DNA from 4 places in the Rhodopseudomonas sp. NSM genome. Region 2 is predicted to be linked to each of the others. Evidence: predicted binding sites of a transcription regulator. Region 2 holds the regulator's gene; each other region holds the start of a gene.
The links. Region 2 encodes PhoB, which activates phosphate uptake and scavenging genes when phosphate is short. Its sites were predicted from a motif close to TGTCATNNANCTGTCAT; they were not measured.

Region 1: the regulator PhoB is predicted to act here: its motif matches at 4,116-4,132, upstream of ACTZWT_RS21490 (alkaline phosphatase).
Region 3: the regulator PhoB is predicted to act here: its motif matches at 3,187-3,203, upstream of ACTZWT_RS21755 (DUF2794 domain-containing protein).
Region 4: the regulator PhoB is predicted to act here: its motif matches at 4,632-4,648, upstream of phnD (phosphate/phosphite/phosphonate ABC transporter substrate-binding protein).

What each region holds. Positions count from the first base shown of each region.
Region 1 is NZ_JBQTCH010000009.1:220,505-227,638, forward strand. It holds gene ACTZWT_RS21475 (thermonuclease family protein) at 1-478, shown strand, start outside; gene ACTZWT_RS21480 (homocysteine S-methyltransferase family protein) at 500-1,456, opposite strand; gene ACTZWT_RS21485 (TetR/AcrR family transcriptional regulator) at 1,695-2,312, shown strand; gene ACTZWT_RS21490 (alkaline phosphatase) at 2,313-4,073, opposite strand; gene argG (argininosuccinate synthase) at 4,198-5,535, opposite strand; gene ACTZWT_RS21500 (phosphatase PAP2 family protein) at 5,632-6,420, opposite strand; gene ACTZWT_RS21505 (hypothetical protein) at 6,501-7,022, opposite strand.
Region 2 is NZ_JBQTCH010000011.1:6,876-14,009, forward strand. It holds gene ACTZWT_RS22595 (aspartate aminotransferase family protein) at 1-546, opposite strand, end outside; gene ACTZWT_RS22600 (GcrA family cell cycle regulator) at 1,025-1,534, shown strand; gene phoB (phosphate regulon transcriptional regulator PhoB) at 2,081-2,782, opposite strand; gene phoU (phosphate signaling complex protein PhoU) at 2,844-3,560, opposite strand; gene pstB (phosphate ABC transporter ATP-binding protein PstB) at 3,586-4,410, opposite strand; gene pstA (phosphate ABC transporter permease PstA) at 4,407-5,252, opposite strand; gene pstC (phosphate ABC transporter permease subunit PstC) at 5,255-6,253, opposite strand; gene pstS (phosphate ABC transporter substrate-binding protein PstS) at 6,544-7,134, opposite strand, start outside.
Region 3 is NZ_JBQTCH010000010.1:35,640-42,773, forward strand. It holds gene acnA (aconitate hydratase AcnA) at 1-1,853, shown strand, start outside; gene ACTZWT_RS21750 (DUF1223 domain-containing protein) at 2,036-2,791, shown strand; gene ACTZWT_RS21755 (DUF2794 domain-containing protein) at 3,214-3,582, shown strand; gene ACTZWT_RS21760 (GNAT family N-acetyltransferase) at 3,697-4,227, opposite strand; gene ACTZWT_RS21765 (Bax inhibitor-1/YccA family protein) at 4,473-5,264, opposite strand; gene ACTZWT_RS21770 (ABC transporter permease) at 5,564-7,134, opposite strand, start outside.
Region 4 is NZ_JBQTCH010000003.1:619,181-626,314, forward strand. It holds gene ACTZWT_RS11200 (2-isopropylmalate synthase) at 1-145, shown strand, start outside; gene ACTZWT_RS11205 (TRAP transporter substrate-binding protein) at 340-1,338, shown strand; gene ACTZWT_RS11210 (TRAP transporter small permease) at 1,424-1,984, shown strand; gene ACTZWT_RS11215 (TRAP transporter large permease) at 1,981-3,273, shown strand; gene ACTZWT_RS11220 (Spy/CpxP family protein refolding chaperone) at 3,426-4,061, shown strand; tRNA gene ACTZWT_RS11225 (tRNA-Lys) at 4,228-4,303, shown strand; gene phnD (phosphate/phosphite/phosphonate ABC transporter substrate-binding protein) at 4,713-5,654, shown strand; gene phnC (phosphonate ABC transporter ATP-binding protein) at 5,685-6,506, shown strand; gene phnE (phosphonate ABC transporter, permease protein PhnE) at 6,539-7,134, shown strand, end outside.

The sequences.
Region 1 (7,134 bases), on a different contig from region 2:
GGCCGGGACGATGCTGCCGGCGCGGCATTGGGTGCAGTGGCCGTGGTCGACGACCGATTTGCAGGCGATCAGGAACGACAGCGAGACGGTGTGGCGGCGGGCCGGGAATCCCAGCGTGCGGCATCCGGTCGACGTGCTCTACACGATCGACGGCGACACGTTCGAGGCGCGGGTGCATCTGTGGCCGGGGACGGACCTCGCGACCCGGGTCCGGCTGCGCGGCATCGATGCGCCTGAACTCAAGGCGCAATGCGCGCAGGAGCTGAAGCTGGCCGAGGCCGCGGCCGGCGCGCTGCGCGAGGTGCTGCGCCAGGGCGAGGTCGCGATCTACAATATCGGTCCCGACAAATATCAAGGCCGCGTCGTCGCCGACGTCGCCACCAGGCGCACACCCAATGTCTCCGCCGCGCTGATCGAGGCCGGTTACGCCCGCGCCTATGGCGGCGGACATCGCAACGGCTGGTGCAGCGGGCGCTGACGCGCCGCCGATCGCGGCCGCTCAGACGGCGACGGCCGCAAAGCCGACGCAGGCCCTGCCGATCTCGGCGACGTGGCGGTGATCGGTGCCGCAGCAGCCGCCGAGGACCCGCATGGTCGGATAGTTCTGCCGCAGCGCCCGGTAGCGCCGGCCGAGATCCGCCGGATCGCCGGCATCGAGCGTGGTCGAATCGTCGAGCTCGGCGTGGCTTTTGGTCGAGGCGTTGGCGCGGACGCCCTGAACCCGCCGCATCCACGGCGCGTCGGCCGACAGCGCGTGTTCGAAGTGCGCCGGATGGGCGCAGTTGATCATGTAGTAGGCCGGCGACGCATCGGTGGCGGCGTCGACCGCCTCGATCGCATCGCCGAGCACGCCCCCGCTGGCCAGCCGGCCGTCGGTCTCCACGGTGAAGGAAATCACGCAGGGCATCGCGGCCGCCTTGGCGGCACGGGCGATGCCGGTGGCCTCGCCGACGCTTGTCAGCGTGTAGGCAGTCACCATGTCGACCTCCGAGGCGGCGAACGCCTCGATCTGCGGCCGGTGATACGCCTCGGCCTCGTCGGCGTCGATGGCGCTCGACTTGTAGCCGTCGCCGCGCGGGCCGATCGCGCCGTTGAACACGCACGGCATGTCCGGGCTTTCCCAACGCGCGCGCAGCGGCGCCAGCAGTTCGACAGCGGCGAGGTTGACGGCGCGCAGCGCGGCGGCGTCGTAGCCGAGACGGGCGCCCCAATCGGCATTGGCACGCCAGGTCGGGGTGTCCAGCACGAAGCCTGTGCGCTGCTCGCGAGCGATCGTCAGATAGGTCTCGTAGTAGCGCTCGAGCCGGGCGCGACCGTCGGCCGAACCGAGCAGGACGAAAGAGGCGAAATGCGGCAGGTCGATCCCCTCCTGGAAGATCAGTGTGGTTTCCATGCCGCCGTCGGTGAGAAACAATCCGTCGCGACATTGCGGCAGGCGGTGTCGATACTTGGCCATGGGCATCCTCCGGGATGTGAATTTCCGAGTTGCGCGACGGGGCGCGCGCGGCTCGAATGACCGGATTGGTGCCGCAATCAGCCGCAGCGAACCAGCCGACTCGCGGTGCACTGAACCGCTGCCCTTGAAACGCGACATAGAACAAAGGCTTGGGCCAACGCCGCGGCGGCGATGCCGGCACTGGCCGCAGCGCCCGGCACGAAAACCGCACCGCCGGTCAAGTTTTCTGGAGGACGCGATGGCGAAAGGCGCAGTCACTCGCGAGCGCATCCTGGAAATCGCCGAAGCCGCCGTGCTCGCCAAGGGCTTCGGCGCGACCTCGATCGAGGAAGTGATCGCCGAAGCCGGGCTCACCAAGAGCGGCTTCTTCTATCACTTCCGCGACAAGAACGAACTCGCGCGGGAAATGCTGCGGCGCTATGTCGAGAGCAACGACCGGCTGTTCGACGACGTGTTCGCACGGGGCCGGCAATTGTCCGACGATCCGCTGCAGGCGTTTCTTATCTCGCTGAAGCTGCTCGCCGAAGTGATGGCCGATCTGCCGAGCGGCCATCCCGGATGCCTGATCGCCAGCATCTGCTATCAGGAGCGGCTGTTCGACCGCGAGGTCCGCGAACTGACGGCGCAATCGGTGCTGAGCTGGAATGCGCGCTTCCGCGCGATCCTCGACGGCATCGCCGCGGTGCATCCGCCGCGCGAGCCGGTCGAGCTCGGCGACCTCGCCGACATGCTGTCCTGCGTGGTCGATGGCGGCATCATAATGTCGAAGACACTGAACGATCCGCGCCGGCTGGAGCGACAGATCCTGACCTTCAGGATCTGCGTGAAGCTGATCTTCGCGCCGCCGATCAACTGACTAGCGGCTTTGCTCCGGTTCCGCGCCGAGCCCGAGCGCTTCGGCCATCACCCGGAACACATCGGTGTTCTCCATCGAGCCGCGAACCCGGTCGCTGCCCGGCCCCGCCGCGGTGAGGATCACGTCCTCGCCGGAATGCACGCTGGCGTTCATCATCGCCGGCAGATTGCCGAGCCGCAGCACCGCCCCCGGCACGGCCTTGTACTTCTCGTTGGCCTTGAAGGTGCCGGGCTTGTCGCCGGCTTCGGTCGGCTGGTTCGGGCCGTCGAGCTTCGGCCGCAGCGTCTCGTAGTGATCGGGCAGGCTAGCCGAGAAGATCGCCAAGCGGCGACTGACGTCGACGCGGTCCGGATAGCCGTCCTTGTCGGGCGCCGGGTAGTTCGGGAACCCGGCCCTCTGATACACGCCGATGCGCTCGCGCAGCGGCACGTTCTCGCCCTCGGCGAGGTCGTCGCGCACGGTGCCGACCAGCGCGTTGGGATGGTTGTGATCGGCGACCACCAGGATCAGCGTGTCGTCGCCGCGTGCCCGGGCCCAGTCACGCGTTTGCCGCACCGCATTGTCGAGCATGATGGTGTCGTAGACCGCGCGCTCCATGTCGAGCGCGTGGGCGTATTTGTCGATCATGCCGGATTCGACCATCAGGAAGAAGCCGGCTTCGTTCTTCGACAGCACATCGAGCGCGACCGCGACCTGCTCTGTCAGATCGGGCTGATCCGGATTCTTCGCGACGCCGCCGCCTTTCAGGAAGCGGCGATCGAGCACGCCGTCCATATTGCCGGGCGCGAACAGGCCGAGCAGTTTTCGCGTGTCGGGCTTGCCGGCCGCGGCCAGCTCGGTCGCACTGGTGGCGACCGCGTAGCCGGCGTCGCGGAACTTCGCCAGATAGTCGACGTCGTCCTTGCGCTTGCCCTGCGCGCTCTTCGGCAGGAAATACGCGGCGCCGCCGCCCATCAGCACCTCCGGCTTGGCATCGAGGAATTGCGCGACGATGTCGTCGTAGGCGGCGCGGCGGCGGGTATGGGCGATCACCGCCGCCGGCGTCGCGTCTTCGACCTCGGTGTTGGTGACGATGCCGATCGACAGCCCGAGCCGCCGCTTGGCCAGCGAGGCCAGCGTCTCGACCCTGGGATCGTCGAGCGGGCTGGCGGTGCGGTCGGCATAGACGCCCATCGCATTGACCGCGGCCTTGTGGCCGGTCGCATAGGCGCTGGCGGCATTGGCGGAATCGGTGATGATCGAATCGCTGCCGGCGGTCGACACCAGCGCCATCTGCGGCATGTCGTCGATCGCCAGCTTGCCGCCGGCGCGGCCTTCCTTGATTCCCTTCGACAGCAGCCGCGCCGCGACGCGATGCGCCGGCGACAGCCCGTCGCCGATGAACAGGATGACGTTCTTGGCCTTGCGCGGCCCGGTGTCGTACACCGTCCAGCCGACGCTGCGGCGGCTGGCGCCGTCGCCGGCCTCGATCGTGTAGGCGCCGGGCTTCTCCAGCACGACATCGCGCAGCAGCAGCGCCGATTGCGGCCGGCCGTCCTCGCGCGCGATCAGCTCCGGCGCCTTGCCGAACACGGTGGCTGCATCCGCGCCGTTGATCGTGAGCGTCGCCTTGTCGGGCGCGACCTCGCCGCGGAACTCGACCTTGAGGTCGAACCGCGCGCCGGCGAGAATTTCGGCGCGGTCGATCGGATAGATCGTCTGCGCCGAGGCGGACGAAATCAGCACCAGCAAGGCAACAAAGGGGGCGACGAAACGCATCATGGGAACGGCTCCGGATCGGAGCGCGGACCGTATGGGCGGCAAATGACGGTTCGATGACGGTGTTTAGCAGCGGCAGTCATTCCGGGACGCGCGCAGCGCGACCCCGGAATGACTGTGAAGGCCCTCAGCCCTTGTCGTTCTCGAGCTTCGGGATGTGCGAGCCCTCGCCGGCCGACAGCAGGCCGGCTTTGGCGAAGATATCCAGCTTGGCGCGGGTGTCGGCGATGTCGAGGTTGCGCATCGTCAGCTGGCCGATGCGATCGGCAGGCGTGAACGGCGCGTCCTCAACCTTCTCCATGCTGAGCCGCTCGGGCGCATAGGTCAGGTTCGGGCTCTGCGTATTCAGGATCGAGTAGTCGTTGCCGCGGCGCAGTTCCAGCGTCACCTCGCCGGTGATGGCGCGCGCCACCCAGCGCTGCGCGGTCTCGCGCAGCATCAGCGCCTGGGAATCGAACCAGCGGCCCTGATACAGCAGCCGGCCCAGCTTCATGCCGCTGATGCGGTACTGCTCGATGGTGTCTTCGTTGTGGATGCCGGTGACGAGGCGCTCATAGGCGATGTGCAGCAGCGCCATGCCGGGCGCCTCGTAGATGCCGCGGCTTTTGGCCTCGATGATGCGGTTCTCGATCTGGTCGCTCATGCCGAGGCCGTGGCGGCCGCCGATCGCATTGGCCTCGAGGAACAGCGCGACCGGATCGGCGAAGGTCTGGCCGTTGAGCGCCACCGGCTGGCCCTCCTCGAACCGCACGCTGACGGTCTCGGCCTTGACGGCGCAATCGTCGCGCCAGAACGGCACGCCCATGATCGGATTGACGATCCTGATGCCGCTGTCGAGGTGTTCGAGATCCTTCGCCTCATGGGTGGCGCCGAGCAGATTGCTGTCGGTCGAATACGCCTTTTCCGAACTCATCTTGTAGGCGAAGCCGGCGGCGGTCATGAACGCCGACATCTCGGCGCGGCCGCCGAGTTCGTCGATGAACTGCTGATCGAGCCAGGGCTTGTAGATCCGCAGCTCCGGGTTGGTCAGCAGCCCGTAGCGGTAGAACCGCTCGATGTCGTTGCCCTTGTAGGTCGAGCCGTCGCCCCAGATGTTGACGCCGTCTTCCTTCATGGCCGACACCAGCATCGTGCCGGTGACGGCGCGGCCGAGCGGCGTGGTGTTGAAATAAGCGATGCCGCCGGTCGAGACATGGAAGGCGCCGGCCTGGATCGCGGCGATGCCCTCGTGCACGAGCTGGGAGCGGCAATCGACCAGACGGGCCTTCTCGGCGCCGAACTCCATCGCCTTGCGCGGAATCTCGTCGTAGTCGGCCTCGTCGGGCTGTCCGAGATTCGCCGTATAGGCGAACACACGGGCGCCCTTCTGCTTCATCCACAGCAGCGCCGCGCTGGTGTCGAGCCCGCCCGAAAACGCGATGCCGACGTTTTCACCTTTGGGCAGGCTTTTCAGAATCGTACTCATGGGACTTCCAATCGGCTGGGGCGGTTTGCGGCGCGAATATCAAACTTCGTGCCGACGGGCACGCGTTTTCATTGCGACGGGCCTGGTGAATGTCGCTCAGACCGCGGGCGCGGGCGTCGGTGCCGGCCCGACATCGCGGCCGCGGCGCTTCTGCCGCCACCGATACAGCGGCCAGAACGCCCGGGTCAGCGCCGCGTCGACACCGGCATCGGTGGTCCGGCTCCAGGCCCAGCGATAGATCAGCGCGTAGAGCAGCCAGATCACCAGGAATGTGACGAGGCCCGCGATCGCCACGTCGGTGAAGAAATGCCCGCCGAACGCGATGCGCAATCCGCTGGTGACGGTGCCGAACACGAAGGCGGCCGCATAGGCGTAGGGCCGCACCGCGGGCGGCGTCAGCGCCGCGGGCGCGAAGGTCCAGTACGCCGTCGCGCCCTCGCCGGAGAAGAACGAACAGTTCTTCGGGCAGGCGCCGCGCGGGTCCCACCACGCCTTGAACTGCCACGGGCCGTTGAATTCGGCGACCGCGGCGGGGCGCGGCCGGCCCCAATGGGTCTTGAAGGTCAGATTGGTGAGGATGCCGGCCGACAGCGTGATCGAGATCAGCAGGAACGCGACGGTGCGGCCCGGCATCACCAGCGGCCGGTCCGGGCGCACCATCTTGAACACCAGCGCGAAGATCGACGGCGCGGCGATCGCCCAGGCGATCCACATCGCCAGATTGCGCAAGAATTCGAGATCCTGGTCCAGACGCATCGGGAAAGTCTTGGCGGCGGGATCGTAGAACAGCCCGGCCAGCCACAAATCCAGCCCCGGGAAAAGCCCGAACACCAATCCGATCGCAGCGAACAGCGCCAGCGCGATGACAAGTCCCGTACGGTTCATGGCGGGGGTTTAACCGAGGCGGCGGGGGATGAAAAGGCGGGCGGCCGGCGTTCGCGAAGCTGCGGCTGCGGCTCGCGGTCTCAGGGCGCCGGTGGAGATGGCGGGACTTGCGGCGCCGGAGCCGGTGGGGCCGGCGGACGGTCATGCTGCGGCAGCGGCCGCCGCGGCGGGTCGCGCCACAGGCCGGCATTGCGGCCGGCGATCAGCCAGTAGACCAGCCCGCCGATGATGCCGGCGCCGGTCATGATTTCGAGATGCCGCCGCACGATGCCGTCGAACTGCAGCGTGCCGGGGTCGAACGGCACCAGCCCGAGATAGCAGCCGACGCCGACCAGGCCGCCGCCGATCGCATAGGCCAGTGCGCTGCGGATCGAAAACGCTTCGGTCACCAGCACGACGATCAGCGCCGGCAGCAATGCGAATCCGGATACGAAGATGAAGCCGAACCCCATGACGATATTGAGCGCATCGGGATCGAGCGGGCCGCCGGCGAGGTCGCTCAGTTCGGGAAACAGCATCGTGCCGACCACCACGAGCCCGGCCGCGAGGCTGGCGAACAGGAAGCCGAAGGCGATGGCGAACAGCCGGCCGATCAGCGACACCACGATCTCCACGAGGCTTCGCCGTCATCCTGAGGTGCGAGCTCTTGCGAGCCTCGAAGGATGACTTCGCACGCGCATCCTTCGAGGCGCACCGCAAGCGCGGCGCGCACCT
Region 2 (7,134 bases):
GCCGGCGGTGGTCGGGCCGATCGCCTTCTTCACCGCCTCGATGTCGCCGAGCGGGACCTGGTCGAAGCCGCTCAACGGTTCGCCATAGCCTTCAAGATACTTCGCCGAGCCGGTGGCGGCGAGCGTGCCAAGCGTGCGGCCGTGGAACGCGCCCTCGAAGGTGATGATCCGGGTGCGCTCCGGCGAGCCGTTCGAGAAATGATGGTGCCGCGTCATCTTCAGCGCGCACTCCATCGCCTCGGCGCCGGAGTTGGCGAAGAACACGGTGTCGGCGAAGCTCTGCTCGCACAGTCGCGCGGCGAGGCGCTCGCCGTCCGGGCTCTTGAACAGGTTCGACATGTGCCACAGCCGGGTCGCCTGCTGCTGCAGCGCCTCGACCAGATGCGGGTGGCAATGACCGAGCGAATTGACCGCGACGCCGCTGGTGAAATCGAGATAGCGCTCGCCATTGGTGGAGACCAGCCAGACGCCCTCGCCGCGCTCGAAGGCGACATCCGCCCTCGCGAATACCGGCAGGAGATGGGACGTAGATGCTGTGCTCGACATGGCCGATCCGATCGGAAAAAGCGGGCCGCCGAGCCGGCCGCAATCACTGCGGTCGCGGGCCCGGCATGCCCCGGAAACGAAAGTACCCCGGAAACGAAACGTGCCGCCTTTCCAGGCGGCACGTGTAGTCATTCTAGGTGTGCTGAAGTGCCTGTCAACCGCGGCTTCGGCCAGGGTTCCCGGAGTTTGCCGCAAGCTCGCCGCTGTGACGTTCAAGACTCACCCGAGAGAGAAGGTGTGGACGCACCAGGTCTGACTCTTGCGCGTGAGTCACGCCATATTGTAGCGTTTTCCTCGTCAGGCACGACATGTCGTGCGCAGTTTGTAATCCTTTACGAGTTCTCGGTCGGGGCGAAACGCCCGGACGGCACCGGCCGTCCGGCGAGGGCTAAGGGATTCTGACGGCAGGACAATTGACGACCTCGCAGCCGCGGCTCGGCGCTGGACCAGTACCGCGCGGCAGGAAGGGATTGAGACGATGACGGCATTGACCTGGACCGACGAGCGCGTCGAGCAATTGAAGAAACTCTGGGAAGGCGGACTGTCGGCGAGTCAAATTGCCGCGGAGCTCGGCAATGTGACGCGCAACGCCGTGATCGGCAAGGTTCACCGCCTCGGCCTGTCGGGCCGGGCCAAGAGCCCGTCCTCGGCGGCGCCGCGGCCGCGCAAGGCGCGCCCCGCCCAGCACATGATGCGGGTGACGCGGCCGGTGGCGCGCGGCAATACCGCGCTGGCGCATGTGTTCGAAGTCGAGGCCGAGCCCGATCCGGTCGCCTTCGACAATGTGGTGCCGATGAACCAACGGCTGTCGCTGCTGGAGCTCAACGAGGCCACCTGCCACTGGCCGGTCGGCGATCCGTCGAGCCCGGAGTTTTTCTTCTGCGGCGGCAAGTCGCTGCCCGGCCTGCCCTATTGCTCGCATCATTCGCGGATCGCCTACCAGCCGGTCGGCGACCGCCGCCGCCAGCAGTCGAAGCCGACGCGGTAATCGCTCCTCTGCGCGGAGCATTGCCGCCGCCGCGCAGCGCCGTCCTCGCCGGGCTCGCCGCTCCCGACGGTCTTCGCCCGGCTCGACCGGGAGACCCAGTAACCCCGAGCGTCAGCACTTATCACCACCACTCTGCAATACTGGATCCTCCGCTTTCGCGGAGGATGACGATCGTCGGGACAGTTGCAGACGAAGCCGTCAGCGGCGCTTAGTAGCCGCAGGGTGGGCGAAGTCGCGGAGCGACGTTCCCCCGCGGATCACCTGACGAGCTGATGGTGGGCACGCTGCGCTTTGCCCACCCTACAGGTTGCTAACAGCTCGCCGCGCGTAGCCGCAGCGCCCGAGGTACAACAGCCCGTCATCGCCCGGCTCGACCGGGCGACCCAGTATCGCAGGGCGGCTGTGATGGAGTTGCCAGCGCCGCAGGGCGCGTCGTTATCACTCAGCAGCGCCTGGGAATACTGGATCCTCCGCCTTCGCGGAGGATGACAGCTGAGATGTGCGGCCGAGCCGGCGCAGGATCAGCCGAGCCGTAGGGTGGGCAAACTACTCCACCTTGGCGAAGCGGTCGTCGAGCGCGTAGCCGGCGCCGCGCACGGTGCGGATCGGGTCCTGCTCGCGGCCGGGATTGAGCAGCTTGCGCAGGCGCCCGATATGGACGTCGACGGTGCGCTCGTCGATGTAGATGTCGCGGCCCCAGACGCCGTCGAGCAGCTGCTCGCGGCTGAACACCCGGCCGGGATGTTCGAGGAAGAATTCGAGCAGGCGATATTCGGTCGGGCCGAGATCGATCGGCCGGCCCGAGCGCGCGACGCGGCGCTTGTCGCGGTCGAGCTCGAGGTCGCCATAGGTCAGCACGGTGGCGAGCCGCTCCGGCGCGGCGCGGCGCAACAGGCCCTTGACCCGCGCCAGCAGCTCCGGCACCGAGAACGGCTTGACGATGTAGTCGTCGGCGCCGGTGGCGAGGCCGCGGACGCGCTCGCTCTCCTCGCCGCGCGCGGTCAGCATGATGATCGGCAACTGCTTGGTGTCGGTCCGCGCCCGCAGCCGGCGGCACAGCTCGATGCCGGACAGGCCGGGCAGCATCCAGTCCAGCACCACCAGATCCGGCAGCCGCTCCTTCATGCGCGTATCGGCGTCGTCGCCACGGGCGACGGTTTCGACGTCGTAACCGTCGGATTCGAGATTGTACCGCAGCAGCGTGGTCAGCGCTTCCTCGTCTTCGACCACCAGAATGCGCGCACCCATGTATCGTCCTCGTCTTCAGTCGAGCGGATCCGGGGCGCGATCTGCGCCCCGCTGATACGCGTCAGTTGCCCGGCGTCGCGTTGGCGAAGGTGGTCACGTCGCCCTTCGGTCGCTTGTCCAGAATCTGCTGGCCCTCGACCATGTAGAACACGGTCTCGGCGATGTTGGTGGCATGATCGCCGATCCGCTCGATGTTCTTGGCGCAGAACATCAGGTGAATGCAGAACGAGATGTTGCGCGGATCTTCCATCATGTAGGTCAGGAGTTCGCGGAACAGCGAGGTGCAGATCGCGTCGACTTCCTCGTCGCCGTTCCACACCACCATCGCCGCCGGCAGGTCGTGCGCGGTGTAGGCGTCGAGCACCGCCTTGACCTGCGACTGCACCAGATCGGTCATGTGTTCGAGGCCGCGGATCAGCTTCAGCGGATGGAAATCGCTGTCGATCGCGTTGACCCGCTTGCCGATGTTCTTCGACAAATCGCCGATCCGCTCGAGATCGGTGGCGACGCGCATCGCGCCGACGATCTCGCGCAGGTCGACCGCCATCGGCTGCCGCCGCGCGATCGTCAGCACGGCGTGCTCCTCGATGACGCGCTGCATCTGGTCGATCTCGGCATCGGCGGTGACGACGCGGGCGCCGAGCGCGACGTCGCGCCGGACCAGTGCATCGACCGAATCGACGATCTGGCGTTCGGCCAGCCCGCCCATCTCCGCGACCATCCGCGTCAGTTCCTGCAGGTCGCCGTCGAACGCCTTGGTGGTGTGTTCGAAGCCCATGTCCATTCTCCTCGCGCGTGGCGCGTCAGCCGAACCGGCCGGTGATGTAGTCCTGGGTGCGCCGGTCGTTCGGCGAGGTGAAGATCTTGTTGGTCGGACCGAACTCGATCAGTTCGCCGAGATACATGAAGGCGGTCGATTCCGAGACGCGCGCCGCCTGCTGCATGTTGTGGGTGACGATGGCGATGGTGTAGTCTTCCTTCAATTCGTCGATCAGTTCCTCGATCTTCGCGGTCGAGATCGGGTCGAGCGCCGAGCACGGCTCGTCGAACAGGATGACTTCCGGCCGCACCGCGATGGTGCGGGCGATGCACAGACGCTGCTGCTGGCCGCCGGACAGGCTGAGCCCCGAGGCGCTGAGCTTGTCCTTGACCTCGTTCCACAGCGCGCCGCCGCGCAGCGCCTTCTCGACCCGGCCGTCCATCTCCGACTTCGAGATCTTCTCGTACAGCCGGATGCCGAAGGCGATGTTCTCGTAGATCGTCATCGGAAACGGCGTCGGCTTCTGGAACACCATGCCGACCCGCGCCCGCAGCAGATTGAGGTCGAGCTTCGCATCGAGGACGTTGTGGCCATCGAGCATCACCTGTCCCTCGGCACGCTGGCCGGGGTAGAGGTCGTACATCCGGTTGAACACCCGCAGCAGGGTGGATTTGCCGCAGCCGGACGGGCCGATGAAGGCGGTGACGCGGTTGGCGGCGAGATTGAGGTTGATGTCCTTCAGCGCGCGGTTGTCGCCGTAATAGAAGTTCAGATCGCGCACGGTGACCTTCGCGGGGCCGTCGGGCAACTCGATCGCCCCGGGAGCCGGTCCGGCCGGAAGGCTGGTCGCAATGGAGATGTCGGTCATTTCGGGGTCCTCTCGGCGCCGAGAATGCGCGCGCCAATGTTCAGGGCAAGCACGGTGAGGGTGATGATCAGGGCTCCGGTCCAGGCCAGTTGTTTCCAGTACTCGTAGGGGCTCTGCACGAAGTTGTTGATGGTGACCGGCAGGTTGGCCATCGTCTTGGACAGATCGAGGCTGAAGAACTGGTTGCTGAGCGCGGTGAACAGCAGCGGCGCGGTTTCGCCGGCGACCCGCGCGGTCGCCAGCAGCACGCCGGTGATGAGGCCGGCGCGGGCGGCGCGGTAGGAGATCCGCTTGATCACCAGCGAGCGCGGCAGGCCGAGCGCGGCGGCGGCCTCGCGCAGCGAGCCCGGAACCAGCAGCAGCATGTCCTCGGTGGTGCGCACCACCACCGGGATCACGATCACCGCCAGCGCCAGCGCGCCGGCGAAGGCCGAGAACCCGCCCATCGGCACCACGACGGCGCCGTAGATGAACAGGCCGATGATGATCGACGGCGCGCTGAGCAGGATGTCGTTGATGAAGCGGATCACCGAGGTGAGCCGGTCGTAGCGGCCGTATTCGGCCAGATAGGTGCCGGCGAACAGCCCGAGCGGGGCGCCGATGCCGACCCCGAACAGGGTCATGATCGCGGAGCCGACGATGGCGTTGAGCAGCCCGCCTTCGGCGGAGCCCGGCGGCGGCGTGTTCTGCGTGAAGATCTGGACGCTGAGCCCGGCGAAGCCGTTGTAGAACAGCGTGAACAGGATCATCGCGAGCCAGGACACGCCGAACAGCGTGGCGCCGTAGCACAGCGCCTTGATGATGAAATCAGAGCGGCGGCGGGAGGCATAAACCGGATTCATGATCAATTCCCCGCCTTCTTTTCGAGCCGCATCAGCATCAGCCGCGCCGCCGTCAGCACCAGGAAGGTGAGGATGAAGAGCAGCAGGCCGAGCAGGATCAGTCCGGACTGGTGCAGCCCGTCGCTTTCGGCGAATTCCGAGGCGATCGCGGCCGAGATCGTGGTGCCCGGCGAGAAGATCGAGCCGGTGATCCGGAAGGCGTTGCCGATGATGAAGGTGACCGCCATGGTTTCGCCGAGCGCGCGGCCGAGCGCCAGCATGATGCCGCCGATCACGCCGACCCTTGTGTAGGGGATCACCACGCTGCGAACCACTTCCCAGGTGGTGCAGCCGACGCCGTAGGCGGCTTCCTTCAGCACCGGCGGCACGGTCTTGAACACGTCGACCGAGATCGCGGTGATGAACGGCAGCACCATGATGGCCAGGATCAGCGAGGCGTTGAACAGGCTGAGATAGGACGGCGGCCCGGCGAAGATCGTCTCCAGCACCGGCACGCCCTCGAAGGCGCGGATCATGTAGGGCTGCATGTAGTTCGCCATGAACGGCCCGAGCACGAAGAAGCCCCACATGCCGTAGATGATCGACGGGATGCCGGCCAGCAGTTCGACCGCGAGGCCGATCGGGCGCCGCAGCCATTGCGGGCACAGCTCGGTGAGGAAGATCGCGATCCCGAGCCCGATCGGAATGGCGATCACCATGGCGATCACCGAGGTGACCAGCGTGCCATAGATCGGCCCGAGCGCGCCGAGGATCGGCGGATCATTGGCCGGCGCCCAGCGCGCGGTGAACAGAAAGGAGAACCCGAATTCCTGGATCGCCGGCCATGCGCCGGCAATCAGCGACAGGATGATGCCGCCGAGGATCAGCAACACCGAAATCGCGCATGCGCGCGTCGTCCAGTAGAACGCGGTATCGCCGGCCTTGAACGCGCCGAGGGCTCTGGCGCGGTCGTAAGGTCCGGCGGCCTCCATTCCTGTGGTCTGAACCGCCATGTCTGCCACGCCCGTCACCCTGATGTTGTCACGCTACCCGAACGCAACGTGCGCCCTGAAGCGATTTGTTTGAACTGATCGCAATTGAACCGGATGCAGAAGCCTCAAGCCCGGGAGCCCCACCTCGGGCAAGACGAATCCCGGACGAGTCGCACATGGATCACGCCGCGAAGCCCTGCGGCCCAGGCCGGCCCAGGCACCGGGATCCATCGTCACCTCGGTGGTGATGAATCCCGGCCTGGCTCGCCTCACCCGCGGCCGGACGACGTCCGGTCCGCGAGTGTCGTTGTCGGGTCAGATCAGCTCTTGATCTCGGCGGACCAGGTCTTCTCGACCTGCTTGACCACCGACGGGGGCATCGGGATGTAGTCGAGTTCTTCGGCCATCTTGTCGCCCTTCTCGAACGCCCAGGTGAAGAACTTGATGGCTTCCGAGGAGGCCGCCTTGTCGACCGGCTCCTTGTGCATCAGGATGAAGGTGGCGCCGGTGATCGGCCAGGAGGCCTCGCCGGGCTGGTTGGTCAGGATCACGTAGTAATTCTTCGATCCGGCCCAGTCGGCGTTGGCGGCCGCGGCCTGGAAAGCAGCAACAGTGGGCTGCACGGTCTTGCCGGCCTTGTTGACGATCGCGCCGTAGGTCAGCTTGTTCTGCTTGGCGTAGGCATATTCGACATAGCCGATCGAGTTCTTGGTCTGGCTGACGTTGCCGGCAACGCCTTCGTTACCCTTGGCGCCGACGCCGACCGGCCACTCGACCGCCGTGCCGGAACCGACCTTGGTCTTCCATTCCGAATTGACCTTCGACAGGTAGTCGGTCCACAGGAACGTCGTGCCCGAACCGTCGGAGCGGCGCACCACGGTGATCGCGTCGCTCGGCAGCTTCAGCTTCGG
Region 3 (7,134 bases), on a different contig from region 2:
TGGTCGGCAAGTTCGTCGAGTTCTTCGGCCCCGGCCTCGACCATCTGTCGGTCGCCGACAAATCGACCATCGCCAACATGGCGCCGGAATACGGCGCGACCTGCGGCTTCTTCCCGGTCGACACTGAAACCCTCGGCTATCTCAAGACCTCCGGCCGCGCCTCCGCGCGGGTCGCGCTGGTCGAGAAATACGCCAAGGCGCAGGGCCTGTTCCGCACGTCGAAGTCGCCCGATCCGGTGTTCACGGTGACGCTGAAGCTCGACCTCGCCGACGTGGTGCCGTCGCTGGCCGGCCCGAAGCGTCCCGAGGGCCGCGTTGCGCTGCCGGCGGTTTCGGAAGGCTTCACCGCGGCGATGGACGCCGAGTACAAGAAGGCGCTGGACGGCGTGCGCTATTCGGTCGACGGCCGCAATTTCGACCTCGGCCATGGCGACGTGGTGATCGCCGCCATCACCTCCTGCACCAACACCTCGAATCCTAGCGTGCTGATCGGTGCCGGCCTCTTGGCGCGCAACGCCGCCGCCAAGGGCCTCAAGGCCGCGCCGTGGGTCAAGACCTCGCTTGCGCCGGGCTCGCAGGTGGTCGCCGAATATCTCGCCAATTCGGGGCTGCAGAAGGATCTCGACAAGGTCGGCTTCAATCTGGTCGGCTTCGGCTGCACCACCTGCATCGGCAATTCCGGCCCGCTGCCGGAGGAGATTTCGAAGTCGATCAACGACAACGGCATCGTCGCCGCCGCGGTGCTGTCGGGCAACCGCAATTTCGAAGGCCGCGTCTCGCCGGACGTGCAGGCCAACTACCTCGCCTCGCCGCCGCTGGTGGTCGCCTATGCGCTGGCTGGCACCGTAACCAAGAATCTCTCGGTCGACCCGATCGGCACGGGCAAGGACGGCAAGCCGGTGTACCTCAAGGACATCTGGCCGACCACCAAGGAGATCAACGCCTTCGTCAAGAAGTACGTCACCTCGACGATCTTCAAGAAGAAGTATGCCGACGTGTTCAAGGGCGATACCAACTGGCGCAAGATCAAGACCGTCGACTCCGAGACCTACAAGTGGAACATGAGCTCCACTTACGTGCAGAACCCGCCTTACTTCGAAGGCATGAAGATGCAGCCGGAGCCGATCGTCGACGTGGTCGACGCCCGCATCCTGGCGGTGTTCGGCGACAAGATCACCACCGACCACATCTCGCCCGCGGGTTCGATCAAGCTGACGTCGCCGGCCGGCAAGTATCTGTCGGACCATCAGGTGCGCCCGGCCGATTTCAACCAGTACGGCACCCGCCGCGGCAATCACGAAGTGATGATGCGCGGCACCTTCGCCAACATCCGCATCAAGAACTTCATGCTGAAAGGCGCCGACGGCAACATCCCGGAAGGCGGCCTGACCAAGCACTGGCCCGACGGCGAGCAGATGTCGATCTACGACGCCGCGATGAAGTATCAGGCCGAGCAGGTGCCGCTGGTGGTGTTCGCCGGCGCCGAATACGGCAATGGCTCGTCGCGCGACTGGGCGGCGAAGGGCACCCGGCTGCTCGGCGTGCGCGCCGTGATCTGCCAGAGCTTCGAGCGTATCCACCGCTCCAACCTGGTCGGCATGGGCGTGCTGCCGCTGACCTTCGAGGACGGCACGTCGTGGACCTCGCTCGGCATCAAGGGCGACGAGACGGTCACGATCAAGGGCCTGCAGGGCGATCTCAAGCCGCGGCAGATGCTCGAGGCCGAGATCACTTCGGCCGGCGGCAAAATGCGCCGCGTGCCGCTGCTCTGCCGCATCGATACGCTGGACGAACTGGAGTACTATCGTAACGGTGGCATTCTGCACTACGTTCTGCGGAAACTCGCCGCCTAGCTCCGGCGCGATTTCACGCGAAACGAGGTTCGCTCGAAAGCGCTCTGATGCGGCGCATGCGGGCCACAAGCGTGGCGCAAAAGCCTCACTGCGAAGTGAGTGGCAGGTGAACGGAAGGCGGCCTATGCAAAGGGCCGCCTTTTCGTTTTAAGGCGCTCACCCGCTCCCATGCAAAGGCGATGATGACCGGTGTAGATGGCTTTTCGCGATGGTCCGGCGCCCTCGGTCTGTGCGCGCTGATCGCGATGGTTCGTCCCAGCGCCGCCGATCCGCGCGCGGTGGTCGAACTGTTCACGTCGCAGGGCTGCTCGTCGTGCCCGCCTGCCGACCGGATCATCGGCGACCTCGCCCGCGATCCGTCGGTGATCGCGCTGAGCATGCCGATCGACTACTGGGACTATCTCGGCTGGAAGGACACGCTGGCGGATTCGCGCTTCAGTGCGCGCCAGAAAGCCTATTCGCAGATGCGCGGTGACCGCGACGTGTACACGCCGCAGGTCATCGTCAACGGCCAGGCGCATCTCGTCGGCAGCAACCGCGCCGGCATCGAGCATGCGATCAAGAGCACCGACCAGATCCCCGGCACGATGACGGTGCCGGTCCGGTTGGCGGTCAACGGCAAGGAGATCAAGGTCTCGGTCGCGGCGGCGACCTCCGGCGACGGCGCCGGGCGCGGCGAGGTCTGGATCTGCGCGGTGTCGAAAGCGGTGCCGATCGCGATCTCGCGCGGGGAAAACCGTGGCCGCGAGATCGTCTATCACAACGTCGTCCGCAACCTGCTCAAGGTCGGCGACTGGACCGGTGCGGCGGGTAGCTGGTCGGTACCGCTGGAAAACATCGCCCATGAGGGCATCGATGCCGCGGCGGTCTATGTCCAGGACGGCAATCGCGACAGACCGGGCGCCATGCTGGGCGCGGCGATGACGTCGCTGCACTGAGCGAGCCCAATTCGACCGATTGCAGGGGGTAGGCGATTGCAGGGGTGGGATCGGCGCGGCGGCGGCTATCCTCCGCGCGCGACTGGCCGAAAAAAACCTCCCCAAAACAAAAAAGGCCAACTTGCGTCGGCCTAGGCTGGGGATTTTGCTGCTGCGTGGACCCGATCCCGACCGCCTCGGGGGGCTGGGGGCTGAGGAATCCGAGACCGACAGGACCGGGCCAACGCAGTGATGATGTTCTCGCAGGACGGCCTGGCGTTCGATGGGCGAAAATCGGGCAGTAATAAGATTCGTTTAACGAAGGCGTGAGGCAATGTTTCTCCGCGATCACTGAGCGGACGGCGGGCGGCTTGCCGCTTAAGGTCCCCTTGCAGCCGGCCGCGCCCGGAGCAATCATGTCACACCAGTGACAGGAGGCGCCGATGAGCTCGATTTCAGGGGAGGCCGATCCCGGCGAAAGCCGCGCAGCGGAGCGCCAGGGCGCCGCGCCGCTGCAGGGACGGGTGACGTTCAATCGCCTCGAGCTCAACCGCATCCTCAACCTCTACGGCCGGATGGTCGCCGACGGCGAGTGGCGCGATTACGCGATCGATTTTCTCAGGGATCAGGCGGTGTTCTCGGTGTTCCGCCGCGCGTCCGAAGTTCCGATCTACCGCATCGTCAAGGACCCGCGGCTGGCGCGCAAGCAGGGCGCCTACAGCGTGATCGCGGCCTCCGGCCAGATCCTGCGCCGCGGCCACGACCTCGACCGCGTGCTGCTGGTGATCGACAGGAAGCTGGCGCTGGTGTGACTGCGGGTCATTCCGGGGCGCTCACGCAGTGAGCGAACCCGGAATCTGACGCGCGCACGGACACTGCGGGATTCCGGGTTCGCGCTTCGCGCGCCCCGGAATGACAAGCTTGGATCAGGGCTCCGGCGCCGTCTCCCGGCCCTCTCCCAAAGCCCGCTGCATCATCACGGTGTCGAGCCAGCGGCCGAATTTGAAGCCGACGGCGGGGTGGGTGCCGATCAGCTCGAAGCCGGTCTTGCGGTGCATGCCGATCGAGCCGGCATTGGCGGAATCGCCGATCACCGCGATCATCTGCCGGAAGCCGCGCGCCTCGCATTGCGCGATCAGCTCGCGCAGCAACGCGGTGCCGAGGCCGCGGCGATGCGTCGCCGAGTCGAGATAGACCGAGTTCTCCACGGTGAAGCGGTAGGCCGGACGCGGCCGGTACGGCCCCGCATAGGCATAGCCACCGAGGCGGCCGTCGAGCAGCCCTGCCAGATAGGGAAACCCGCCGCCGGTCAGCGTCTCGAACCGCCGGGTCATTTCGGCGAGATCGGGCGGAGTGAGCTCGAAGGTCGCGGTGCCGGTGCGGACGGCGTCGGCGTAGATCGCGGTGATGGCGGGCAGGTCGGTGGCGGTGGCCGGGCGGATCAGGATGTCGGACATGCGAAATTCAACTCGTGGCTGATCGCCAATCCCGGCGTCATACGCGGGCTTGACCCGCGTATCCATCCCCTTCGCAAGGCGGCATGACAGGTTCTTTCCAGAGGATGGATCGCCGGGCAAGCCCGGCGATGACGACCGTGTTGGAGCATCTGCCTTCGCATCCTGGTCAGCCCGTCGTTCACCCGCGCAACAAAAAAGCCCCGGCGCGAGGCCGGGGCTTTCGACTTCACCACTGGTGAAGGGGCTTACTCTTTCTGTCCCAGCAGCTGCAGCAGCAGCGTGAACAGGTTGATGAAGTTCAGGTACAGCGACAGGGCGCCGGTGATCGCGGCGCGCTCCGCGACGTCGCCGCCTTCCGAGGCGTAGCCGTAGATGTAGTCGTTCTTCAGCCGCTGCGTATCCCAGGCGGTGAGGCCCGCGAACACCAGCACGCCGACCACCGAGACGATGAACTGCAGCATCGACGAGGCGACGAACAGGTTGACCACGCTGGCGATGATGACGCCGAACAGGCCCATGATCAGGAACGAGCCCATCCCGGTCATGTCACGCTTGGTGGTGTAGCCGTAGAGGCTCAGCGCACCGAACGAGGCCGCGGTGATGAAGAACACCCGCACGATCGAGGTGTGCGTATACACCAGGAAGATCGACGACAGCGAGATGCCCATCAGGGCCGCGAAGGCCCAGAACAGCATTTGCGCGGTCGCCGGCTTCAGCCGGTTGATGCCGAACGAGATCGCGAACACCATCGCAAGCGGCGCGAGGATGAACACCCATTTCAGCGGGCTGGCGAACATCGCCACGCCGAAGGTGGTCAGGTAGGTGTTGCCGATCTTGCCGGCCGCACCGGCGGCGTCCGGGGTCACGGCGCCCATATAGACACCGAGCGCAGCCAGGCCGGTGATGGCCAGGCCGATCGTCATGTAGTTGTAGATGCGCAGCATATAGGAGCGCAGGCCAGCATCGACGGCCGCGCTGTCGACGCGTCCGGCGGCCCGGCCGAAGGGAGAGGCGTAGTTACGGTCCAAGTCCGACATGGTCGAAATCCTGAGTTGGTCCGGCCGACGCGAAGGGTGGCGAAGGCCGGCGCGAAATTATCCCGGACGGTGATGCGCGGCAGACGTTAAATTTCGGTCATCCGCGCGCCGCCCGACCCAATCTGGTATGTGGGAAACTAACACAATCGGGGCAAGGCTTTATGCGCGGCTGAATGTCGCTCCGCAGCATCAGGTTAAACGGACTGTTTCGACGATGGTCGAATCGCGGTCCGTTTCCCGCAGCGGTGGTGCCGCGCCGACCTCAGCGCCGGAAGCGGGCGTTCCGCCCAGCGGGCGGGCTACAGATTCCGCAGCACCGACGCCGGTTTCTGGTTCAGCGCCAGCAGGGTCCCGACCAGGCCGAGGCCGACGGTCACAACCAGGGCGGCCACCACCACGCCGGCGGCGGAACCGGCCTGCCAGGTGAAGCTCAGCGACATCAGTCGTGTGACGATCAGCCACGCGGCGGCAGATCCCGCGATCACCCCGAACACCGCGGTGGCGAGCCCGATCATCATGTATTCGAGCGCGAAGGCCCCGATCAGCCGGCCCCGGGTGGCGCCGAGCGTTTTCAGGATCACGGCGTCATAGACGCGGTGACGGTGGCCCGCGGCGAGCGCGCCGCCCAGCACCAGGATCGCCGAGATCAGCGTCACCGAACTGGCGCCGCGCACCGCCAGCGCCAGATTGGCGACCACGCCGCCGACCGTCTCCAGCGCCTCGCGGACGCGGACGCTGGTCACCATCGGGAATTTGTCCGCGACCTGCTTGATCAGGGCAGCGTCGCTCGCCACGGTGCTGCCGGTCTCGGTCAGCGTGGCAATGTGGGTGTGCGGCGCGCCGCGAAACGTGTTCGGCGAGAACACCAGCACGAAATTGATGCCGAGGCTCTGCCAGTCGACGCTGCGCAGATTGCTGATGGTCGCGGTGAGCTCCCGGCCGAGCACGTTGACGGTGACACTGTCGCCGATCTTCAGGCCGAGTCCGTCGGCGAGTTTTTTCTCGAACGACACCAGCGGTTTGCCGTCGTAATCCTTGGGCCACCAATGGCCTTCGACGACCTTGGAGCCGGCCGGCATCTCGGCCGCATAGGTCAGGCCGCGGTCGCTCTGCAGCACCCATTCGGCGTCCTGCCCCGGCTTGAGATCCTCGGCGCGGACGCCGCGCGCGGCGACGATTCGGCCGCGCAGCATCGGCACCTCTTCGAGCGTGGCGTTCGGCGCTGCCTTTTTCAGGAAGGCGCCGAATTGCTCGGTCTCGCTCGACGGGATGTCGATGAAGAAGAAGGTCGGCGCCCTTTCGGGCAGCGCGGCGAGAAATTGCCGCCGCAGATTGCCGTCGATCTGCGAGATCGTGACCAGCACCGCGAGGCCGAGGCCGAGCGACAGCACCACCGACGGCGTCAGCGCGCCCGGGCGATGGATGTTGGCGATCGCCAGCCGCAGCATGGTGATGCGCGAGCGCGGCAGACGCCGCGCGATCGCCATCAGCCCCGCGGCGACGCCGCGGAGCAGCGCGAACATCAGGATCGCGGCGACCACGAAGGCGATCGCGACGCGCTTGTCGTAAGCGAGCCCGATCACCACCGCGAGCAGCAGCGCGATCACCACGCCGATCCAGACGATGTGCCGCAATTTGGGCCGATGCGCCTCGGCGGTGGCGGCTTCGCGGAACAGCGTCGCCACCGGCACGTCACGCACCTGCGCCAGCGGCCACAGCCCGAAGGCGAGCGCGGTGAGCAGGCCGTAGACCAGCGCCAGCGCCAGTTCTTCAGGATGCAGCGCCGCCACCACCGGTAGCGGCAGCAGCTTGCCGAAGGTGCCGACGATCAGGAACGGCAGCGCGGCGCCGAGCGCAAGCCCGATCAGCG
Region 4 (7,134 bases), on a different contig from region 2:
GGGCCGCTCGATGACCGCGCGCGCCGCCGATCCGGACACCCTGGTGGCGTCGGCCAAGGCCTATCTGGGGGCGCTCAACAAGATCGTCGCCAAGCGCCAGCGCGACGTCCGGCAGGACGCGCCGGCGGTCGCCGTGGCCGGCTGATCCGCATCAGTCGCGATCCGCGCAACTATCGGGGCGGTGCATTCTGCACCGCCTTTTTGCGTTGCAGCAACTTTTTGCCGCGCCCCTGCTAAAGGGGCAATAGCCTTTCGTAGCGCTTCTCTATATTGGTGCGGCTGGTAGTCGAATGAAGGAGGGGCGCCGGGGCGCATTCCTCAAACGATTTGGGAGAGAACATGCGTAAATCCATATTTGTAGTTGCATCGATCGCCGCGCTCGCGCTGACCGGCCCTGCCGCGGCGCAGCAGCCGATGATCGTCAAATTCAGCCACGTGGTGGCGGACAATACGCCGAAGGGTCAGGCCGCGATCAGGTTCAAGGAGCTGGCCGAGAAATACACCAACGGCAAGGTGAAGGTCGAAGTCTATCCGAACTCGCAACTGTTCGGCGACGCCAAGGAAATGGAAGCGGTCGCGCTCGGCGACGTGCAGTTCATCGCGCCGTCGCTGTCGAAGTTCGACAAGTTCACCAAGCAGATTCAGGTGTTCGACCTGCCGTTCCTGTTCAACGACATCGCCGCGGTCGATCGTTTCCAGGCCGGAAAGGCCGGACAGGATCTGCTCCGCTCGATGGAATCGAAGAACTTCCTCGGCCTTGCCTACTGGCACAACGGCATGAAGCAGATCTCGGCCAACAAGCCGCTGCTGAAGCCGGAAGACGCGAAGGGTCTCAAGTTCCGCATCCAGGCGTCCGACATTCTCGCCGCGCAATTCCAGGCTCTGAACGCCACCCCGCAGAAGCTCGCCTTCTCGGAAGTCTATCAGGCGCTGCAGGTCGGCACCGTCGACGGCCAGGAGAACACCTGGTCCAACATCTTCTCGCAGAAGTTCTATGAAGTGCAGAAGGACATCACCGAGTCCGATCACGGCGTGATCGACTACATGGTCGTGGTCAACGCCAAGTGGTGGAACGCTCTGCCGAAGGACCTGCAGGACGCCATGAAGAAGGCGATGGACGAGGCCACCAAGGTCAACAACGACGTCGCCGGCAAGCTCAACGACGAAGCCAAGCAGAAGATCGCCGCTTCGGGCACCAGCAAGATTCATCAGCTCACGCCCGAGCAGCGCAAGCAGTGGGTCGCCGCGATGAAGCCGGTGTGGGCCAAGTTCGAAGGCGCGATCGGCAAGGACCTGATCGACGCTGCGGTAGCGTCGAACGAATCGAAGACCAACTGATCGAGCGCTATCGATCGATCGATTGAATGACGGCGGTCGCGGAATTCCGCGGCCGCCGTTGTGACGACCTTGGGGGAGGAAGCCGGTGACGTTGCGGACGCTGTTCCATCGCATCGAGGAGGGGCTGATCGCCCTGATCCTCGGCGCGATGACGATTCTGACATTCGTGCAGGTCGTCCTGCGCTACGGCTTCAATTCCGGCTTCATCTGGGCGCTCGAGGCGAACTTCTATCTGTTCGCCTGGCTGGTGATGATCGGCATCGCCTATTGCGTCCGCGTCCGGGCCCATATCGGCGTCGATGCGGCCGTCAATCTGCTGCCCGCGGGCGGCCGGCGCATCGTCGGCCTGATCGTCGTGGCGCTGGCGCTGCTCTATGCCGGCCTGATGGTCTACGGCTCCTACGAATACATCAACCGCCTGATGATCATCGACGTCGAGGCCGAGGATATTCCGGTCAAGCGCTGGATTCTCAGCATCTGCCTGCCGCTCGGCTTCGCGGCGCTGTTCATCCGTCTGCTCGAAATGGGCTGGCGGATCATCACCGGGCAATCCGGCGGTTATGAACTCGCCAACGAGGCCCAGGAAGCGGTGGAGCATCACCTCCCCAATCATCAAGAACTCGACGCCACGACGGTGCAGCGATGAACACCATCTTTCTGTTCGCCGCGCTGTTCGCGATGCTCGGCCTCGGCATGCCGATCGCGATGTCGCTCGGCCTGTCGTCGATCCTGACCATCCTGCTGTTCCAGAACGACAGTCTGGCCTCGCTGTCGCTCAAATTCTTCCAGACCACCGAGCAGTTCACGCTGCTGGCGATTCCCTTCTTCATTCTGGCCGGCAATTTTCTCACCACCGGCGGCGTCGCCAAGCGGATGATCAATTTCGCGATCTCCGCCGTCGGCCATCTGCCGGGCGGCCTGGCGATCGCGTCGGTGCTGGCCTGCATGCTGTTCGCGGCGGTGTCGGGATCGTCGCCGGCCACCGTGGTGGCGATCGGCTCGATCGTGATCGCCGGCATGGTCAAGGTCGGCTACACCCAGTCCTTCGCCACCGGCGTGATCGTGAACGCCGGCACGCTCGGCATTCTGATCCCGCCCTCGATCGTGATGGTGGTGTTCGCCGCGGCCACCGAATCGTCGGTGGGGCGGCTGTTCATCGCCGGCATCATTCCCGGCCTGCTGCTCGGCCTCGCGCTGATGGTGGCGATCTACGTCACGGCGCGGATCAAGAAGCTGCCGCGACAGCCCAAGGCGTCCTGGGGCGAGCGGCTGTCGCTGTTCGGCCAGGCCTCGTGGGGGCTGCTGCTGATCCTGATCGTGATGGGCGGCATCTATGGCGGCATCTTCACGCCGACCGAAGCCGCCGCGGTGGCCGCGGTCTATGCCTTCGTCGCCGCCGTGTTCATCTATCGCGACCTCAAGATCGTCGAGGTGCCGCGGGTGCTGCTGGATTCCGGCCGGGTCTCGGTGATGCTGATGTTCATCATCTGCAACGCCTTCCTGTTCGCCCACGTCCTGACCACCGCGCAGATTCCGCAGGACATCGCCCGGCTGATCACGGACGCGCAGCTGCAGCCCTGGCACTTCCTGCTGATCGTCAACATCATCCTGCTGGTTGCCGGCAATTTCATGGATCCGACTGCGATCGTGCTGATCACCGCGCCGATCCTGTTCCCGACCGCGATGCAACTCGGCATCGATCCGATCCATCTCGGTATCATCTATGTGGTGAACATGGAGATCGGGCTGGTGACCCCACCTGTCGGGCTCAATTTGTTCGTCGCCTCAGGCATCACAGGCATGCCGCTCACCAAGGTGGTGCGCGCGGCCGCGCCGTGGCTGCTGGTGCTGCTCAGCTTCCTGATGATCATCACCTACATTCCGGAGATCTCCACCTTCCTGCCCAATCTCGTGTTCGGGCCGGCGATCAAGTAGGCGCGTGACGGAATGTTGCGATTGCTTCCGAACGCGGTCGATATGTTTCCGCCGGATTACATCTTGGTAATCAGCGGCTTTCTGTCGAAACCGTAAGTTGATCGGGCGCCGGGCGGACCACATCTTCAGGGCTCCTTTGCAAGGAGGCTTCCATGAAGAAGGTTCTGTTCGCCAGCGCCACCGCGCTGGTTCTCGCCGGGACGTCCGCCGCCTACGCGCAGCACCGCGGCTGGCTCGATCATCATCGCGATCATCGCGCTGATCGTTCCTGGGCCAGCGCGGAGGACCGCGCCGCCTTCGCCGATGCGCGGATCGCAGCGGTGAGGGCGGGGCTGAGGCTGACGCCCGATCAGGAGAAGCTGTGGCCGCCGCTCGAAACCGCCGTCAAGGAATTCGCCAAGCTGCGGATCGACCGCGCCGAGGCGCGGATGAAGGCGCGCGACGACGACCGTGACAGCCGGGGCGGAGGCGATCCGGTCGAGCGGCTGCGCGACCGTGCCGACGGCATGGCCGCCACCGCCGCCGCAATGAAGAAGATCGCCGATGCCGCCGATCCGCTCTACAAGTCGCTCGACGACGCCCAGAAGCGGCGGCTGCGGGCATTGACCCGGTTCGAGGGATTCGGCGGCGGATGGGGCATGGGTCGGCACCATCCTCACTTCAAGCACCAGGACGACGACCGCGACCGGCGCCGGGATCGCGACTGGGATCGCGACCGCGGACCCCGTCCCGGCATGATGGACGACCGCGACGACGCCGACGACGGTCCGGGCCCGCGCCAGCTCTGAGTGCGGCGCCAGCCCTGTCGGCCGCGAAAACCGCCGGGCGTCCGGCGGTTTTCCGCCTTCCAAAAAGATCGATCCGGAGCGGGAAAAAGTCGCCCGGCTTGCTGGACATCCCCGGCCTGCTTTGCTAAACGCAGCCGTCCCGAACGGGAAATTCCGGATCGGTTCCGGGCGCATAGCTCAGTTGGTAGAGCAGCTGACTCTTAATCAGCGGGTCCCAGGTTCGAGCCCTGGTGCGCCCACCACCCCGATCCAAGATCTGGACCCTGCAATCGCCTGAGAAGGCCGAACGGAACGGTGTTGAACGTTCTGCTGCCGGGTCGTCGGCCGGGGCTGATCCGCTGCAGCCGATGCGATGCAAGTACGGGACCAGGCACGAGACCAGGCCGCGCTGACCGTTCACTGATCATGTCGACAGATGTTGCCGGTCGTCCTCGATCAGCCGGCCGACGAACGCCTTCACCTTGTCGTCGCCTTCACCACGTCGTCGATCCTCCCACTTGCCGACGGACCGCTCAGCGTCGCGTTGCGCCGAGAGCTGTACCGAACCCCCGAGCCGCGGTGTAGCGGTCGTGTCATGAAACCGTGATAACTCGCGTCCAGGCGCCATCGACATGTCGGGAGACGAGGGTGAAGTACTGGTTCAAAGCGGGCATCGGCGGGTTGGCGCTGGCGGTCATCACCGTGGTCGGCACAGGGGCGAGCCTCGCGCTCGACCAGCGCTACACCGACGCCGATGGCGACATGATCGCGGATGTCCCGACCGACCCGAGCAAGCTGATCGATCCCGGCACGTTGGTGTTCGCCTACACGCCGGTCGAGGACCCTGCCGTCTACACCAAGGTCTGGGAAGGCTTCCTCAAGCACATGGAAACCGTGACCGGCAAGAAAGTGCAGTTCTTCCCGGTGCAGTCGAACGCCGCCCAGATCGAGGCGATGCGTGCCGGCCGCCTGCACATTGCTGCCTTCAATACCGGCTCGAATCCGATCGCGGTCGCCTGTGCGGGCTTCCGCCCGTTCGCCATGATGGCGGCCAAGAACGACGAGTTCGGCTACCGGATGCAGTTCATCACCTATCCCGGGTCGGGCATCGAATCGATCGAGGACATCAAAGGAAAGAAACTCGCTTTTACGGCCGAAACCTCGAATTCCGGGTTCAAGGCGCCGTCGGCGCTGCTTCGCGACCAGTTCAAGATGGAAGCCAACAAGGACTACGAGCCGGTATTCTCCGGCAAGCACGACAATTCGATCCTCGGCGTCGCCAACAAGGATTACGCGGCTGCTTCGATCGCATCTTCGGTGATGGATCGGATGATCGCCCGCAACGTGATCAAGCGCGAGCAGGTCAAGGTCATCTACCAGTCAGATCGATTCCCGACCTCCGGCTATGGCGTCGTGTACAATTTGAAGCCGGAACTGCAGGACAAGATCAAGTCTGCGTTCTTCTCCTTCAAATGGGAAGGATCGGACTTGCTCGCGGAGTTCGGAAAGTCCGAGCCGCCCCAGGAGAAGTTCGTCGAGATCTCGTTCAAGGATTCGTGGAAAGTGGTTCGCGACATCGATGCTGCGATGGGCATCAAGTACACTTGCAAATGAGGGCGTAGCCGCCTCGGGATCGTATTATCGATGCTTCGAATCCAGGGGCTGACCAAGACCTACTCCAACGGGGAGACCGCTTTGAAAGGCGTCTCCGTCTCTGTCGGAGCAGGCGAGATCATCGGCCTGATCGGACCCTCGGGAGCGGGCAAGTCGACGCTGATCCGCTGCGTCAACCGGCTGATCGAGCCCAGCGCGGGGAGTGTTCAGCTCGGGGCGGTGGAACTCACCGGCCTCACGGGAGGTGCGCTTCGTCGACAACGCCGCCAGATCGGCATGATCTTCCAGGAATACGCGCTGATCGAGCGCCTCACCGTGATGGAAAACGTGCTCGCCGGACGACTCGGCTACACCGGATTCTGGCGGAGCTGGTTCAGGCGCTTCGCGCAGGTCGACATCGATCGTGCGATCGCGCTTCTCGAGCGCGTGGGGCTCATCGAACACATCGACAAGCGCGCCGACGCTCTCTCGGGCGGCCAGCGCCAACGCGTCGGCATCGCGCGTGCCCTGATCCAGCAGCCGAAGCTGCTGCTGGTCGACGAGCCGACGGCGAGCCTCGATCCCAAGACGTCCCGGTCGGTGATGCGGCTGCTGACGGAACTGTGCATCGAAAGCAGACTTGCGGCGATCGTCAACATCCACGATGTGGCCCTCGCGCAGGCGTTCCTTCCCCGCATCGTCGGGCTCAACGCCGGGACGGTCGTCTACGATGGTCCTTCCAGCGGACTATCTGCCGATGTGCTGACCTCGATCTATGGCGAAGAGGATTGGGCAAGGACCGCGGCGGGCGGCGTCGGCGGCGACGACGACGAGGAACCGGAGATCTTCGCTCGCCTGGAATCCGCGCAGTGAGCGCTTCCGCATCGGGGGCCGGGCCGGCCGATATCGTTCCGGTCTCGACGCGTGGCTGGCAGCCGCCTCGACTGATCGAGAGCGCGTGGATCCGTTGGGCCGCCCTGCTCGGGGTCACATCCTATCTCGTTCTGGCCCTTGCCACGATCGACGTGGACTGGCGGCGGATGTCCGAAGGTGTCGTGCGTGCCGCCCGGCTGTTCGAAGGCTTTCTCACCCCGAATTTCACGGCGCGCTGGAGCGACATTCAGCAAGGCGTGATCGAGAGCCTGACCATGACCGTCACGGCGACGGTGGCCGGTGTGCTGCTGGCTGTGCCGATCGGCCTGGGCGCTGCGCGCAATCTCGCGCCATGGTGGCTCTACGGCATCTGCCGCGGCGTTATCGCGGCGTCGCGCGCCTTGCAGGACATCATCGTGGCGATCTTCTTCGTCGCGATGTTCGGCTTCGGTCCGTTCGCGGGCTTTCTGACGCTCACCGTCTCGACGATCGGGTTTCTCTCCAAGCTCCTCGCCGACGACATCGAGGAGATCGACCCGGCGCAGGTGGAGTCGATCCGCGCGACGGGGGCCGGATTCTGGCAGGTGATCGACTATGCGGTGCTGAGCCAGGTGATGCCGCGCCTCGT